DNA from 2 places in the Erwinia psychrophila genome. Region 2 is predicted to be linked to the other one. Evidence: riboswitches for the same ligand, from Rfam matches in the RefSeq annotation. Region 2 holds a riboswitch; the other holds the start of a gene.
What was found. Region 2 has a riboswitch for thiamine pyrophosphate ahead of thiB (thiamine ABC transporter substrate binding subunit). Riboswitches for the same ligand answer to the same signal wherever they lie in the genome.

Region 1: another riboswitch for thiamine pyrophosphate. It lies ahead of thiM (hydroxyethylthiazole kinase); the one in region 2 lies ahead of thiB (thiamine ABC transporter substrate binding subunit).

The regions. Positions count from the first base shown of each region.
Region 1 is NZ_JBCHVB010000003.1:243,519-251,593, reverse strand. It holds gene AAH446_RS10030 (MFS transporter) at 1-56, shown strand, start outside; gene AAH446_RS10025 (mannitol dehydrogenase family protein) at 107-1,579, shown strand; gene AAH446_RS10020 (GntR family transcriptional regulator) at 1,682-2,368, shown strand; gene thiD (bifunctional hydroxymethylpyrimidine kinase/phosphomethylpyrimidine kinase) at 2,573-3,373, opposite strand; gene thiM (hydroxyethylthiazole kinase) at 3,370-4,158, opposite strand; TPP riboswitch at 4,194-4,290, opposite strand; partial or broken gene AAH446_RS10005 (IS630 family transposase) at 4,609-5,655, shown strand; gene AAH446_RS10000 (N-acetylmuramidase domain-containing protein) at 5,775-8,075, shown strand; gene AAH446_RS09995 (hypothetical protein) at 8,062-8,075, shown strand, end outside.
Region 2 is NZ_JBCHVB010000002.1:276,966-285,040, forward strand. It holds gene polB (DNA polymerase II) at 1-732, opposite strand, end outside; gene AAH446_RS07335 (DedA family protein) at 906-1,673, shown strand; gene thiQ (thiamine ABC transporter ATP-binding protein ThiQ) at 1,717-2,418, opposite strand; gene thiP (thiamine/thiamine pyrophosphate ABC transporter permease ThiP) at 2,402-4,012, opposite strand; gene thiB (thiamine ABC transporter substrate binding subunit) at 3,988-4,974, opposite strand; TPP riboswitch at 5,017-5,123, opposite strand; gene sgrR (HTH-type transcriptional regulator SgrR) at 5,159-6,820, opposite strand; gene AAH446_RS07360 (MFS transporter) at 7,066-8,075, shown strand, end outside.

The sequences.
Region 1 (8,075 bases), on a different contig from region 2:
TGCTGTTCGTGATTAAGAGTCCGAAAGGATCTGCCGCTAAACCTGTTTCTGTCTGAGTTTATCTGGGCGCGCAGAGGCGCGCCCGCGACTTCACTAAGGATTGACCATGTTAACACTTGACCACTTGCCAGAAGGCACCCTGATCCCCCGTTACGATCGTTCCGGGCTGCATACGCGCATCGTACACATTGGCTTCGGGGCTTTTCACCGCTCCCACCAGGCCGTCTGTGCGGATATCCTGGCGGCTGAACATCACAGCGACTGGGGGTATTGTGAATGTGAAACCAACACCTTTAATCAGGGTGAGTTGATCAACGCGCTGCGCCAGCAGGATATGCTTTACAGCGTGACCGAAATGGCCGACAGCGGCCTGAGCACCCGCGTCGTTGGCGTGGTGAAGCAGGCGCTCTACCGCAACGGTGACGGCATCGATACCATTATCGCCACCATGTGCCAGCCGGATGTGGCCATTGTTTCCATTACCGTGACCGAAAAAGGGTACTGCTATCAGCCCGCTACCGGGCAGCTTATCTCCGACCATCCCGCTATTGTTCACGATCTGGCGCACCCTGAGGATCCGCAATCGGTGCCGGGCGTCATTCTGGCCGCCATCCGCCGCCGCCGTGATGCCGGTTTAGCGGCTTTCAGCGTGATGTCCTGCGACAATATGCCGGAAAACGGCCACGTCACCCGCAACGTGGTGACCCAGCTCGCTGAGCGTCTCGATCCGGCACTGGCAGACTATATCCGCGCCAACATTACCTTCCCTTCAACGATGGTAGACCGCATCGTTCCCGCCATGACCGCAGAGGCGTTCAACGCCCTGAAGGAGACGCTGGGCTGTGCCGATCCGGTCGGCGTTGAGTGCGAGCCGTTCTTCCAGTGGGTGATTGAAGATAACTTCGTCAGCGGTCGTCCCGAGTGGGAGAAAGCGGGCGCCGAGCTGGTTGCTGACGTGCTGCCTTTTGAAGAGATGAAGCTGCGTATGCTTAACGGCAGCCACTCGCTGCTGGCCTATCTCGGCTACCTGGCCGGCTATGAGCACATCAGTGACTGCATGGAAGATGCGGCCTTTTTACAGGCGGCAAGAAAGCTGATGTTAGACGAGCAGGCGCCGACGTTACGCACCGAAAATGTGGATCTGGTCGCCTATGCGGATTCGCTGATCGCCCGCTACCAGAACCGGGCTATCCGTCACCGCACTTATCAGATCGCCACCGACGGTACGCAGAAGCTGCCGCAGCGCTGGCTGGACAGCATTCGCTGGCACCTGAATAACGGCAGCCGTTTCGATCTGCTGGCGCTGGGCGTGGCGGGCTGGATCCGCTATGTTGGCGGCGTTGACGAAAAGGGCCAGCCGATTGAGATTAACGATCCTATGCATGAAGAGCTTGCGCGCCTTGTAGCGTCAAGCCAGGAAGGCGAAGCGCGCGTCACCGCGCTTCTTTCGCTGAAGTCGGTATTCGGTGACGATCTGCCGGACAGTACGCTGTTCCGCGAAAAGGTGATCCACGCCTATCAGCTCCTGCTTAAGCTGGGAGCAAAAGAAGCGGTCAGGCAGGTCGTTACGGCTGACTGATTGTTTCACGGCGAAAGGGCTGGCGCTGGTGCATCAGGCTGATTAGACTGGATGTTCCTGCGCCAGCTTCACTGACGCCTTACCCATAACGAATCGTGCCGAATGTCTATTGCTTACACCATTACCGCCAGTGAACCCGTTAATCAGCAGATCTATCGCTTTTTACGCCAGGATATTGTGACCTGCGCCATTCCGCCGGGCTCCCTGCTCTCCGAAAAAGAGGTCTCAGCCCGCTTCAACGTTTCGCGCCAGCCGGTGCGTGAGGCCTTTATCAAGCTGGCCGAGGCGGGTCTGGTGCAGGTGCTTCCCCAGCGCGGCACCTTTGTGCGAAAAATTTCCGCGCAGCGCGTCGCCGACGGTCGTTTTATCCGCGAGGCGGTAGAGGTGGCGGTGGTACGCCGGGCGGCCACGGAAGCCTCTGCGGCTTCCCTGGCGCGACTGGAACATAATCTCCAGCTACAGAAAATGGCCGCGGCACGCCATGACAGTCACGCCTTTCTGCTGCTGGATGATGAATTCCATCTGATCATCGCCCAGAGCATTCAGTGCGAACTTGCCTGGCAAACCATTGAAAACATCAAAGCCGCGATGGATCGGGTGCGTTTTCTGACCCTGAGTAAAGTTTCCCCGCCGGATATTCTTATCGAGCAGCATTATGAGATTTATGAAGCGCTGGTGGCGAAGGATGTCGCCGGCGCTGAACGCGCACTGCGTCACCATCTTCAGGAGATGATCTTTTCGATCACGCCGATTGCCGAACAGAACAGCGAATGGTTTGAGCAAACCTGATGTGTCGATAAGCGCGAACCCGCAGGCACAGGGCCTGCGGGTTTGTGCTGCAAGGCGCCCGGAATACGCTTCCCGCATGACAAACTGGTAAAATTACCGGGCAATGAGATCGCTCCCGGCCCCCAGCAGCTCTGACGCTCAGCGCACCCTTACTCACTTCAACTGACGCGACTTTTTACTGAGAAACCACTAAAAGCCCGCCCGCTACCACCAGCGCCAGAAATGATGCACCGGACCGTTGCCCTTACCCACCTCCAGCGTACCGGCATGTTCAAGCGCGCCCTGTAACCAGCCTTTAGCTTCATGCAGCGTGTTCTCCCAGCTTTCATGCCGGGGCCGGAGCGCGGCCAGCGCCGCGGAGAGCGTACAGCCGGTGCCGTGAGTGTGCCGGGTTAGCACGCGCGGCGCGGAGAAACGCCGTTCACCGTCGCGGGTAATCAGCCAGTCGGGGCTTTCCGTATCGCTGAGATGGCCGCCTTTCATCAGGACCGCCTGGCAGCCTGACGCCAGCAGCGCTCTGCCCTGCTGCCGCATCTCCTGCTCACTGGTGGCGACCGGGCATTCCAGCAACGCTGCGGCTTCGGGCAGGTTCGGGGTGATCAGCGACACTTTTGGCAGCAGCCGCTGGCGCAGCGTCGCCACCGCGCCGGGCGTGAGCAGGGCATCGCCACTTTTCGCCAGCATCACCGTATCCAGCACGATCCAGGGCACCGGTGCGGCCTGTAGTCCTTCCGCCACCGCCTCGATAATATCGCTCTCCGCCAGCATGCCGATTTTGACACTGTCGATGCGTACATCGCTCAGCACCGAGGCCAGCTGCGCCGCGACGAACTCAGGCTCAATGCGATACAGCGACTGTACGCCGCAGGTGTTTTGCGCGACCAGCGCGGTAATCACGCTGGTGCCGTAAGCACCAAGGGCGGAGAAGGTTTTCAGATCGGCCTGGATGCCCGCGCCGCCGCTGGGATCGGTACCGGCAATGGTCAGTGCGTTAATGCGTTTCATTGCAGCGTCTCCCCCTTCAGGCTGTAGAGCGTATCCAGAAAGGCGGCAACAAAGCTGCCCGGTCCGCCCGCCGTGGCAGCCCGCTCTCCCGCCAGGCTCATCACCCGGCAGGCGCTGGCGACGTGACTGAGCCGATCGCCCGGCAGCGCGGTGAACGCGGCCACCACCGCCGACAGCGCGCAGCCCGTGCCGACAACGCGCGTCATCAGCGGCGATCCGCCCGGCACCCGCAGGCAGCGCTGACCATCGGCGATAAAATCCTCCTCGCCGGTCACGGCGACGATGGCACCACAGTCGAGCGCCAGCTGGTGAGCGGCTTCCAGGGCAGCGCTGGATGCGTGCAGGCTGTCCACGCCGCGTCCGGAGACGGCCTGACGCGCCAGCGCCAGAATTTCAGAGGCGTTGCCGCGGATAGCCGCAGGCCGGTGCGCCAGCAGCCGCTGGCAAAACTCGCTGCGAAAGCTCAGCGCGCCTACCGCGACGGGGTCGAGCGTCCAGGGTTTGTCCGCCTTGACGGCAGCCAGCACCGCCGCCAGCATCGCTTCGCTGCGTGACTGCGTCAGCGTACCGACGTTAATCAGTACCGCATCGGCCAGCGCGGCAAACTGTTCTGCTTCCTGAGGCTCGATAACCATGGCAGGCGAGGCGCCGAGCGCCAGCAGCACATTGGCGGTAAAAGTTTGCACAACGTCATTGGTCAGGCAGTGTACGAGCGAAGGATTTTGATGAAAAAGGGCCAGTGAGGCGGCGGCATTGTCAGTGGTAAAGCAGTGAGGTTGGATCATGGTAAAGCTCCCAACCGGCGATCAAGAAGGCGATGCGGTCAGGCATCTGACTTCCCTCCGCTGGCATTATCCAGTTCAGGTTCAACGGGTATTTCTCAGCCTTCACAAAGAAGGGCACCCCGAGTCATTTAGTACAAATTAGCTTACTTTTTTCCAGCTTAGGGGAAGTGGCTTGCTGGTGCAAGCCTGCCCTCCCAAGGGATCGCTTCTTCACCTTGAAAATGCGCATGACCCCTTTTTAAACCTCATCCCACACACGAAAAAAAGGCTTAGTGCCCCTTTGTTATACCGCCCGCCCGTAATGCTTTGACCACTTCTCATAGAAAGCGTGAGCGATTGCAGGAAGCTGGCTTGTGAGGCTTTAATCTGGAAGTCTACATAATCGATTAATCTTCCGGTGTTACTGTGGATCAATCGCCAAACATCCCAAACCACCAACCGGACTGAGCGATGCCGATCATAGCACCAATTCACCGCGACGAACGACGTCTGATGCAGAAAGCGATCCATCAAACACGTGACAAGAACCATACCCGCAGGCTGACCGCCATGCTGATGCTGCACCGAGGTGACCGTGTCAGCGATGTCGCCAGAACGCTCTGCTGCGCCCGTTCATCCATTGGGCGCTGGATTAACTGGTTTACGCTTACGGGTGTCGAAGGTCTGAAATCATTGCCCACCGGACATTCCCGTCGTGGCCCTTCGGGCATATCTGCGTACTGTACGTGAACTTATAAAGTATTCTTCCGGCGATTTTGGTTATCAGCGCTCTCGCTGGAGTACTAAACTGTTAGCCTTAAAATCAAAGAGATAACTGGCTGTCGCTTACATGCTTCAACGGTAAGTCGCTGGCTTCCCGCTGCTGGTCTGGCGAAGGGCTGCCCCTACGTTGCGTATTCGCGACCCACATAAAGAAGAAAAATGGCCGCTATTGCAAAAGTGCTCGCCGGATGTAGCGCTGAACATCCCGTATTTTACGAGGATGAGGTGGATATCCATCTCAACCCAAAAACCGGTGCAGACTGGCAATTACGCGGCTAGCAAAAAAGCGTTGTCACACCGGGGCAGCATGAAAAATATTATCTTGCAGATTCTCTGCACAGCGGTACCGGTCGGGTCAGTTATACAGGCGGGAGCAGCAGAGGTTCAGTCCTGTTCATCAGCCTGCTGAAACACCTTAAAGCCACATATCGTCGGGCAAAAACTGTCACGCTGATGGTGGATAACTACATCATCCATAAAAGTCAGCAGACGCTGCACTGGCTGAAGCAGGATCCGAATTTCCGGGTAATTTATCAATCGGTTTACTCACCATGTGTCAACCATGTTGAACGGTTGTGGCAGGCGCTGCATAACACAATAACCCGAAACCATCAGTGTCGCTCAATGTGGCTGCTGCTACAGAAGGTTCATCACTTTATGAAAACGGTAAGCTCATTCCCTGGAGGGAAATACGGGCAGCCAATAAGTGTAGCGGTATTAGGAACAGCTATTTAGTATATTTCCATTTACTACTGCTTTATTCAGTAGCAAATTTATCCACTTATGGAAGTTTGGGTTATGTCTTAAGCAGTGTATGATGAACAAATAACCACCATAAGTTCAGGGAGAACAAGATGAAAATGGTACTGCCAGTTGATGGCTACCGTTCGGCAACGGAGTTCATGGAAGCAATACAGGGCAGTGAGGGAGATACTCACTGGTTGATGAAAAAGGCGGAGCATTGGCATGGTGGCATCCATCTTTATGATAGTTTTGCGGGTAATGCTGTATTTAAACCCGACAGCCACGGTCTGAAATGCATGACTGATGGTCAGGTGGTCGCCTGGCGATTAAATGATGATTACCAGACCGCCCCGTTCAAAAAGAAGATGCTAAAATTCAGCTCCACTTTTGTTCTCATCAAATCAATCTGTACCCCGGATAAAGACAAACCCGATAACTCACTGGACTTCTATACACTGTGGATGCAGATAGCTCCGCTTTCTGAATATGGCATTACAGACACACGAATCGCGACAGTGACCGCCAGTGCGCTGAAAATTCGCCAGGACAACACCTCTCCCGGCTGGATACGCAGTGGGCTGAGGGAAGGGGTCAACGTCCCCCGTGATGCGCTGCGTCACTATGAGGTGCCGCAGGATACGCAGACCACACTGCCGCGCGGTACTGTGGTGGAGATTAAGCAGGAGGCTTCATTTCTGCTGAACGGCAGGCCGGCCCCGTTTATCTTCATGTCCGTGGTGTCGGTACCGGAAGGCACGAAAAGCGGATTATCCGCCGGTGAGTCCGGCTGGATCTCCGGGCTGGATAAGTTTGTGAAGCGGCAGGGCGATGCGCTGCCGGCGTGGATGCAGGCAGCCCGTCAGCACGGGGTGTTTAATCAGGTGGTGACGGTTTCCGGCGAGAATGCGCCGGCGGTGAAGGCCGGGGAGATTATCGGTCACCTGAGTCTGAACGAACGTCCGTCCGGCGGGCCACAGCACTTCTGCCATCTGGAAGTATTCAGCCAGGATACCCGGATGAAGGATTTTCTGGCGAACAAGACCGGGGTAACGACCGGCGCGGCAGAGCTGCACACGCTGGCGGATAAAACCCGCTGGATGCACCGGGAGCAGGATAATTCGTTTGTGGTGGCCGGCGTGGGGGGAGATCCTTCCCCCACAACTGCAGAGCGATGCACCCCGGAGAGCGAGTGTCGCCGGCTGGACGCTGACGGGAAGAGCTGGTATTACATTCCCGGCGAGCTGGCATGGATGGCGGCGGCGGATGTGGAGAGAGCGAACCAGTTCGACCTCGAAAAACGGGGGTTTATGCCACTGGAGCAGGAGGACGCGCCGCAAAGCATTTTCCAGACGCCGAAAGAGGGCTGGCTGCGCCAGGTGTACGGGCAGCTGGAAGCGCTGGCCCGGAGTGAAACGCGGGATATGTATTCCTCGAGTTACACCGGGCAATACCAGAAGCTACTGAAACAGATGGATCTGAACCAGGATGGTGTGATTGATGCCGGCGAGCTGTGGCGATTTCTGCATAACACGCAGCCGCATATCCAGTATCAGGTACAGCGCTTTGTGGTGAAACATCACAGCGAATGGCTGAAGGATGGCATGTCAGCACTGTGGCAGGCCGCGCTGGATGAACAGGCGAAGAAATACCCGGACATGGCGCTGTATAACCGCGATTTCATTAATAAACTGGTGTGGATGAAGGATGTGCCGGAGATCCGCAGCAGCGAAGCGCTGTGGCATATGCATCCTATTGTGTTTCTTGATGCTATTAGGTCTCAAGAGTTCCCCAAAACTCCTGTTAATGGAGAATTAACTCCTTTGGAGTTTATCAATTTCTATAATGGAGAGAAAATTGATGATACTGATTATGAAGAGGCTGCAAAAGAATTAGCATGCGAAGTTGCAGCAATTAAAGCTGTGGCAAAAACAGAAACAGGGTCTTATGGCTCTTATTTTAAATTTAAAGATAATGATGATTACGTTCCTGCAATTTTATTTGAAAGGCACCACTTTCATAAATATACGAATGGAAGGTATGATCAATTCGAAGATATATCAAACCCTGGTGCAGGTGGATATGGTACAATATCAGTGCAGTATGCAAAACTCGTCAAAGCGTATGCCTTAGACAAAACAGCCGCTTTAAAATCAACTTCTTGGGGTAAGTTCCAGATTTTAGCATCAAACTATATCGCAGCAGGCTACTCCAGCCCTGAGAATTTCGCTTTTGCATTAAGTAAGTCAGAGAAAAATCAGTTAAAAGCATTCGTCAATTTTATTGAGGCTGATAGTGTTTTATTGCGTTCCATTCGTGCTAAAGACTGGCTCTCATTCGCAAAAAGATATAACGGTCCAAAGCAGAAGGGGTATGATTTAAAAATGGAGAAAAATTACAATGCGTCATTATAA
Region 2 (8,075 bases):
AATACCGTAACGGTCGGCATGCTTTTGCAGCACCCGGAGATCAAACTGCACCACGTTCCAGCCAATCAGCACGTCCGGATCTTCTCTGGCAAACCACTCGTTGAGCTTTTCGAGAAGCAGAGGACGGCTAGAGACATATTCCAGATTGAAGGTGAGCGCGCTGGCATCGCCATTTTCCGGGCCGAGCATGTAGACATCGCGGCGGCCACAGCCTTCGAGTCCGATGCAGTAAAGCTCGCCGTGGCGGGTGGTTTCAATATCCAGCGAGACCCACTTTAGCGGCGGCCGGTAGTGAGGATGCGGCTTCAGGCGCGCATTGATCAGGCTGTGACCGGCAGGCTGACCGCTGAACCAGACGGGCGCGGTGATAAAGCGCTCCATCAGATAGCGTTCGGGCGGGCGGATATCCGCCTCAAAGACCATGACGCCATTTTCCCGCAGCAGCTTCTCCAGCTTTTGCAGCTGGCGATACTGGGTGCAGTAGAGGCCAAAGACGGGGCGCTGACGAAAATCCTTCAGGTTCAGCCCGGCCAGCCGGTAGTGCCGCTCCTGGCGGAGCAGCGATTCGGCCTGCGCGCGCTGCTCAAGCGGAATAAAAGCGACCGACTCCTGGGGGGCAAGCACCACCCGCTGCGGCCCTTCATCCGTCGCTAGCCACAGCACAACTTCCGTACCTGCGGGCGTATCCCGCCAGTGGCGGCTAAGCAGAAAACCTGCGCGTGCGTCGTTCACCTGAAACCCTTATCGGCTTAATAATGCCCAATCATAGCATGTTTATTTATACAGGGTTATTGACCGGGCGCGTCGGGCAGCCGCTTCGTCAGCATTCCCATACAAAACAAGCCTTGACGGATTCGGGGAGGCTCAGGACAATCCGACCTCCTGTAACGTGGAACGTGAGTGATATGGAAGCCTGGCTACAACATCTTATTACGCAATCACTTGCCTGGTCGCTACTGGCTGTTGGGCTGATTACCTTTTTAGAATCGCTGGCGCTGGTCGGGCTGCTGCTGCCTGGAACCGTACTGATGGCCTCTTTCGGTGCCCTGATCGGCAGCGGGCAGATTGGCCTCTATCCCGCCTGGGCCGTCGGCACCCTGGGCTGCCTGCTGGGCGACTGGGCTTCCTATCTGATTGGCTGGCAGTTCAAAGGGCCGCTGCACCGGTGGTCGTTTATCAAAAAGCACAAAGGCCTGATGGATAAAACGGAACATGCGCTGCATCAGCACAGCATGTTTACCATCATCGTTGGCCGCTTTGTGGGGCCGACCCGTCCGCTGATCCCGCTGGTGGCGGGAATGCTTGAGTTGCCGGTAAGAAAATTTATCCCCCCGAATATCACAGGCTGCATACTCTGGCCGCCGCTTTACCTGCTGCCGGGGATCCTGGCCGGGGTGGCGATCGACGTGCCGGAAGGGACCAACAGCGGCGCATTCAAGTGGCTGCTGCTGGGGGTTACGCTGCTGCTCTGGCTCGGCTTCTGGTTAGGCTGGCGCTGGCTGCGGGCAAAAAAACAGTCCGACTGGGCGACGCCGCTGCTGCCCTCCTCGCGTCTGCGCTGGCTCGCCCCGCTGGCGATGCTGCTGGCCGTTGCCTGCTTTACGGCTATCCAGTTTCATCCCATGATGCCCATTTTCCGCCAGCTGCTGTGGCAGGTTTTTATCGGCGGCTGATCCCGCTGGCTGGCCTGGCAAAGTTTATGCCGGGCCCTGCCGCTTATCGCTGGCCTATCCCAAGCAGTTCCGCCTCCGGTACTTCGCCATTGAATAACGCTGCTGTACTGCCATCCCAGAACACGCTTCCCTCCACTATCAGGATGCTGCGCGGCGTTATACGCGCGGCGTCTTCAACGCTGTGCGACACCATCAACAGGGTAATAGCGCGTTCTGCACAGACTTCATCAACCAGCTGCAGCATCTCTTTTCTCAGCGCCGGATCCAGCGCTGAAAACGGCTCATCCAGCAGCAGAACCGGCTGCTGACGGACCAGGCAGCGGGCCAGCGCCACGCGCTGGCGCTGGCCGCCGGAAAGCTGGCCGGGAAGGCGCTGCAGATAGGTTTCCATCCCGACGCGCTTCGCAATGTCCTGCAGCTGCTGCTTTTGCGCATGATTCAGTTTCAGGCCGGGGTGAAGCCCCAGGCCGATATTCTGCGCCACGGTGAGGTGGGGAAAAAGATTATTCTCCTGAAAGAGCATCGAGACCGGACGCTGAGCCGGTGGCGTATGGCTGTGCGGCTGGTGATTAATGTGCAGGCTGCCTCCTTCAACCGGAAGGAAACCGGCAATCAGGCTGAGCAGGGTGCTTTTGCCCGCGCCGCTGGGGCCAAGAATGGCCACCCGCTCTCCCGGCTGCATGCTGAACGAAAACCGCATCGGCAGAGTATGATAAAGATAAGTCAGATCAGTCAGCGTCAGCATGGCGTCCCGGCAGTTTTTCAATCAGGGTGAACAGCAGAAAGCACAGCAGCAGGAGCAGCAGCGCGGTAACCGCACCGTCGCTGCTGCGGTATGACCCTATTTGCTGATAAAGGTAGAACGGCAGCGTGCGGAAATCCTCGTTGCCGAAGAGCGCAACCACGCCAAAATCGCCGATTGATAACACGCTGGCAAAGGCCAGCGCCTGGGCGATCGGGCGCTTCAGCGCTTTCAGCTCAATCAGCCTGAGCCGCTGCCAGCCCCGGATATCCAGCGACAGGCAGAGGCGGTTATAGCGTTCAGCGATATCGCGCAGCGGATTTTCCAGCACCTTCATGGCATAGGGGATCGCCATCAGCGCATTAGTGAAGATGACAATGCCGTCAGCCTGCTGCGGCAGACCAACGGTTTCGTTGAGCAGCATAAAGAAGCCCGTCGCCAGCACAATGCCCGGCATGGCAAGGATAAGCATTCCGCTCAGCTCCAGCAGCTGGCCCTGCAAAGCCCGCTGGCGCAGGCGAAGCTCGCGGCTGCTCCAGAGCAGCATCATGGTCAGCAGCACGCTCAGCAGGCCGGCACCAAGCGCAATGCGCAGCGAGGTGAGGGTAGCCTGCCAGAGCGCCGGTTCCTGCAGGACCGCGATCATCCCGCCATTGACGCCATCCACCATGACCGCCAGCAGCGGCGGCAGCAGCAGCAGCAGGGCCAGCGTAATCAGCAGGACGTCCGTAATCCTCGCCGTCAGGCTCTCTTCCGGGTTACGCCAGCCGCCAATACTGGCGACGCCGGAAGGAATAGCTTTGCTGAGCCGCTGGCTGAGCATGACCAGACCGAGGCAGCAGACCATCTGGACCATCGCCAGCAGGGCGGCCCGGCCGGGATCGTAGTCGAAGCTCAGCGCCTGGAAAATGGCGAGTTCAATGGTGGTCGCCTGCGGGCCGCCGCCGAGTGACAGCACGGTAGCGAAGCTGGCGAAGCAGAGCATAAAAATGAGCGCGCCAGCAGGCAGGATCTGCCGCCGGAGCCAGGGCCACTCCACTATCCGGAAATGATCCCAGCCGCGCAGGCCGAGCTGAGCGGCAAGCTGACGCTGTTCGCCGGGGATCTGCTCAAGCGTCTGCAGCAGTAAGCGCGCCGCCAGAGGAAGATTGAAGAAAACGTGCGCCAGCAGAATGCCCTGCAGGCCATAAGGCGAGAAAGTGTAGTCAATCCCCAGCAGTGCGCTGAGCTGAGCCAGCCAGCCGGTACGTCCGTAGACGCTGAGGATGCCAAACACCGCCACCAGCACCGGCAGCACCAGCGTCATCGCACAGAGGCGAAGCAGCGTTTCCCGGCCCGGGAACCGGCGGCGGTAGAGCGCCCGCGCCAGCGGAATGGCCGGAAGAACGGAGAGCGCGGCGGAAAGGAACGCCTGCCAGAAAGAGAAGCGCAGTACGTGCCACAGGTAGTCATCCTGCCAGAGATCGCGCCAGGCGATGGCGGGGGCGTTTCGCCACAGCGCGGTAAAGGCCAGCAGCGCCACGGCGACCAGCAGCGTCGCCGCCAGCGCGCCGGGCAGCAGCCAGCCTGCGATCAGCGGCTGACGGCGCGTTGCCATGCGGCTATCCACTGGCTGCGCTTATCGGCCACTTCCTCAGGGGTGAACTGTAGCGTGGTGGCAGGAAGGGGCAGCTTATCAAAACCTGCCGGTAAATCCGATTTGATCGCCGGATACATCCAGTTGCCGGTGGGAATGGTTTTCTGAAAGCCGTTATCCAGCATAAAGGTCAAAAACTGTTGCGCCAGCGCAGGCTGCCCGCTTGATTTCAGCATGCCGGCCACTTCCACCTGAAGGTAGTGACCTTCACTGAAGTTTGCGGCGGCGTACTGCGTTTTTTTCTCTTCAATCAGGTGATAGGCGGGGGAGGTGGTGTAGCTCAGCACCATATCGCCTTCTCCTTTCAGGAACAGGCCATAGGCTTCGCTCCACCCTTTGGTGACGGTAACGGTTTTCTTCGCCAGCTTCTGCCAGGCCGCAGGCGCATCATCGCCGTAGACTTTCTGCATCCACAGCAGCAGCCCCAGCCCAGGCGTGCTGGTGCGGGGATCTTCATAGATCACCCTCAGCGGCTGCTCGCTCTCTACCAGTTCTTTCAGGCTCTGCGGCGGGTTTTTGAGTTTGGTTTTATCGTAGACGAAGGCAAACCAGCCGTAGTCAAAAGGCACAAAGGTCTGGTTGTGCCAGCCGCCAGGGACGGTGGTCTGGCTGGTATCCACCTTAGCTGGTGCAAACAGGCCGGTTTTTTCCGCGGCTACCAGCAGGTTGTTATCCAGCCCAAGCACCACATCCGCTTTGCTGTTTTTTCCTTCCATACGCAGCCGGTTCAGCAGCGAAACACCATCTTCCAGCGACACATATTTGAGTTCACAGTGGCAATCGGCTTCAAACGCTTTTTTAACCGCCGGGCCTGGGCCCCAGTCTGCGGAGAAAGAGTCATAGGTGTAGACCACCAGCGTTGGTTTGGCGGCAAAGACGGGAAGAGCGGTAAGCATCAGCAGGGGAAGAAGTTTCTTTAACACTTTGCGTTCCTTAAGTTAAGCGAGGCCGCAAAGGATCTGAGCAGGTAACAGCGTCTCAAATCCCTACGCCGGCATTATCCGGATCAGGTTCGACGGGTCTGTCTCAGCGTGCAGGCTTAAAGCACCTGCGCGCACCCCGTTGAGAAGGCGCTATTCTAATGATTTCCGGGCGGTAGCGAAAGCGTCATGATTCAGGCGGTGCGAACCAGGCGGACTTGAAATCGAACCAGCCGAGGGTGTTCATCCTGACGCCGCGCATACTGCGCTCGCCTTCAAGGAGTAGCCAGTGATGGAATAACGGGTGCAGGCTCCAGGTATTGACGAGCTGGCGGCTCCAGTCGGCCAGCGAAAGCTTCTGTTCGCGCCAGCGTTGGGCATCCCGCTGCCAGTCAATCGGCACGCAGTGATGCAGCAGCGGGATCTCATACAGCAGGGAAAAGAGCGAGAACTCCAGCGGCAGGGTGAAGTTGGCGCTGCCGAGCCAGATATCGCTTTCCGCGTCGCCCCGGTGCCAGGTGGCATAGTCGACCTGGCGCGTTACCAGGCTGACACCGTGTGCCGCCAGCAGCGGCGCCAGCGCGTTAGCGATCGCTTGATGTTCAATATGGTCGTTGTACCAGGTCAGCGTAATTGAGGTCAGTTCAGGAGGCTTTTCCGTCACCGCCATATCGCGCCGGTGATGCCAGCGGGGCAGCAGGCCGTAGGCGGGGAACCAGTAGCGCTGATAGCCGATGCCGGAATGGTTCAGCAGCGCGACAGGATTGAAGATCATGCTGATCCAGCGCCGCACCTGCTCGTTCTGCCCCAGCGGCGAACGCTGATCGAACAGCAAAAAGTAACAGCCTTCTTCGAGGCGGCTCTCTTCCGATTTTTCGTCCACGCTGGCACCTTCCAGCTTTACGCCCGAATAGACCAGCTCATCGCTGATTTCCGGCAACACCCAGATATTCACTTCATCAATCAGCGCCCGGTAGCCGAAGTAATCATCAAAGGCGGCGATACGCAGCTGCGTTTGCTGGTTACGCACCACGGCGTACGGGCCGGTGCCGATCGGCTGACGGGCAAAGTCGGGCAGGGTGTGCCATTCGTCGGGCAGGATCATAGTACTGATGCTGCCCAGCAGCCAGGGTAGCCAGCTATCCGGCTGATGCAGGTAAATATCCAGCGTCCACGGGGTTGGCGAGTCGATGCGATCAAAATGTGAAAAAAGCGGCTGTGATTTCAGTCGGTTGAGCGAACCAATCACATCCGCCATCTCCAGCTCCCGGCCGTGGTGGAAATGAATGGCGGGCCGGAGATAAAAACGCCAGTGCAGGGGCGATACCTGCTGCCAGTGGTGGGCGATATCGGGCTCGATTTCCCCGTTTTCCTCATTTATATGCGTCAGACCGCTGAAAATCTGCCGGGCAAGGTGGGTTTCCGATCGCCTGAGCGGGGTGCCGGGCAGTAAATTGAGCAGCGACCGGTAATAGAGCACGCGAAGAATATGCTTGCCCTGCCGGAAGCTGCGGCCCAGGTGAGAGACCAGCATCTGCCGTACGGTATGCTTATCCCCGACAAGCTGCACCAGCTGATCGATGCGATCCTGCTCCAGCAGCTCCTCCGCCCGCTGCTGCTGAAGCGCCAGCCCGGTATAAAGGAAGCGCAGCGCCGAGCGCTTCCCCCGTCCCGCCTCTGCCTGCCACTCCAGCCAGCCTTCCGCCTGCATGGCGTTAAGCAGGTTACGCATATGGCGGCGGGAACAGCTGAGCTGAACGGCCAGCTCGCCAAGCGTGGTTTCCTTTGACTGACCGTTGCAGCTCTGCCAGAGGCGGATAAACTGCTGCTGTAAGCGGGAAGAGGACATAAAAGGGGAACCTTTTGTAAAAAGCGGTCTGTTTTTCCTGCCTTATATTAGGGCGATAATGGCTCCGATGAAAGAGCGGGAGGCATTCTCTGAATGGCGCTCTGGCATTATTTGAATCTGAGTATGGTGCATCTTCACCAGCCAGCGGGCATTATGTTCGCTGGCTTTTTTCGTCAGGCTTTTTTTCTTCTATGCTTCCTGTTTGTCGTCCGCGCCGGGCGGCTTTTGCCATTGAAGGACCAGGTATGAATATGCTCCGACCGCGTCGCCGTATTAATCCCGTTTACCTGGCCTTTATGGCCGTCTCTTTTATGATTGGCGTGGCGGGTGCGCTCCAGGCGCCCACCCTCAGTCTCTTTCTGACCCGTGAAGTGGCGGTACGACCGTTCTGGGTCGGACTGTTCTATACCGTCAATGCGATAGCCGGGATTGCCGTCAGTATTCTGCTGGCGAAGCGCTCGGATAATCGCGGCGATCGCCGCATGCTGATCCTCTTTTGCTGCGTGATGGCGACAGGTAACGCGCTGCTGTTTGCCTTTAACCGTGACTATCTGACGCTGATTACTTTTGGCGTGCTGCTCTCCGCCCTTGCCAGCGTGTCGATGCCGCAGATCTTTGCGCTGGCGCGCGAATACGCGGACAGTTCGGCGCGGGAAGTGGTGATGTTCAGCTCCGTGATGCGTGCGCAGCTTTCGCTGGCCTGGGTGATTGGCCCACCGCTGTCGTTCGCGCTGGCGCTAAACTACGGCTTTACCACCATGTTCGCGATCGCCGCGGGGCTTTTTGTCGTCTGCTTTGCGCTGATCTGGTTTGCGCTGCCCTCCGTGGCCCGCGTGGAGCAGTCGCCGGAAGTACTGAGCGCGCAAATCAGCGCCTGGAAGAATAAAGATGTGCGGCTGCTGTTTATCGCCTCGCTGCTGATGTGGACCTGCAATACCATGTATATCATTGATATGCCGCTCTATATCACCAGCGTCCTCGGGCTGCCGGACCGCCTTGCGGGTTTGCTGATGGGCGTGGCAGCGGGGCTGGAGATCCCGGCGATGCTGCTGGCCGGGCATCTGGTTAAACGCGTCGGCAAGCGCAAAATGATGCTTTTTGCCGTGGCGGCGGGCGTGCTGTTTTACCTGGGGCTGGTGCTGTTTCAGTCACGTATCGCGCTGATGGCGCTGCAAATTTTCAATGCGGTCTTTATCGGCATCGTCGCCGGCATTGGCATGCTCTACTTTCAGGATCTGATGCCCGGCCGGCCCGG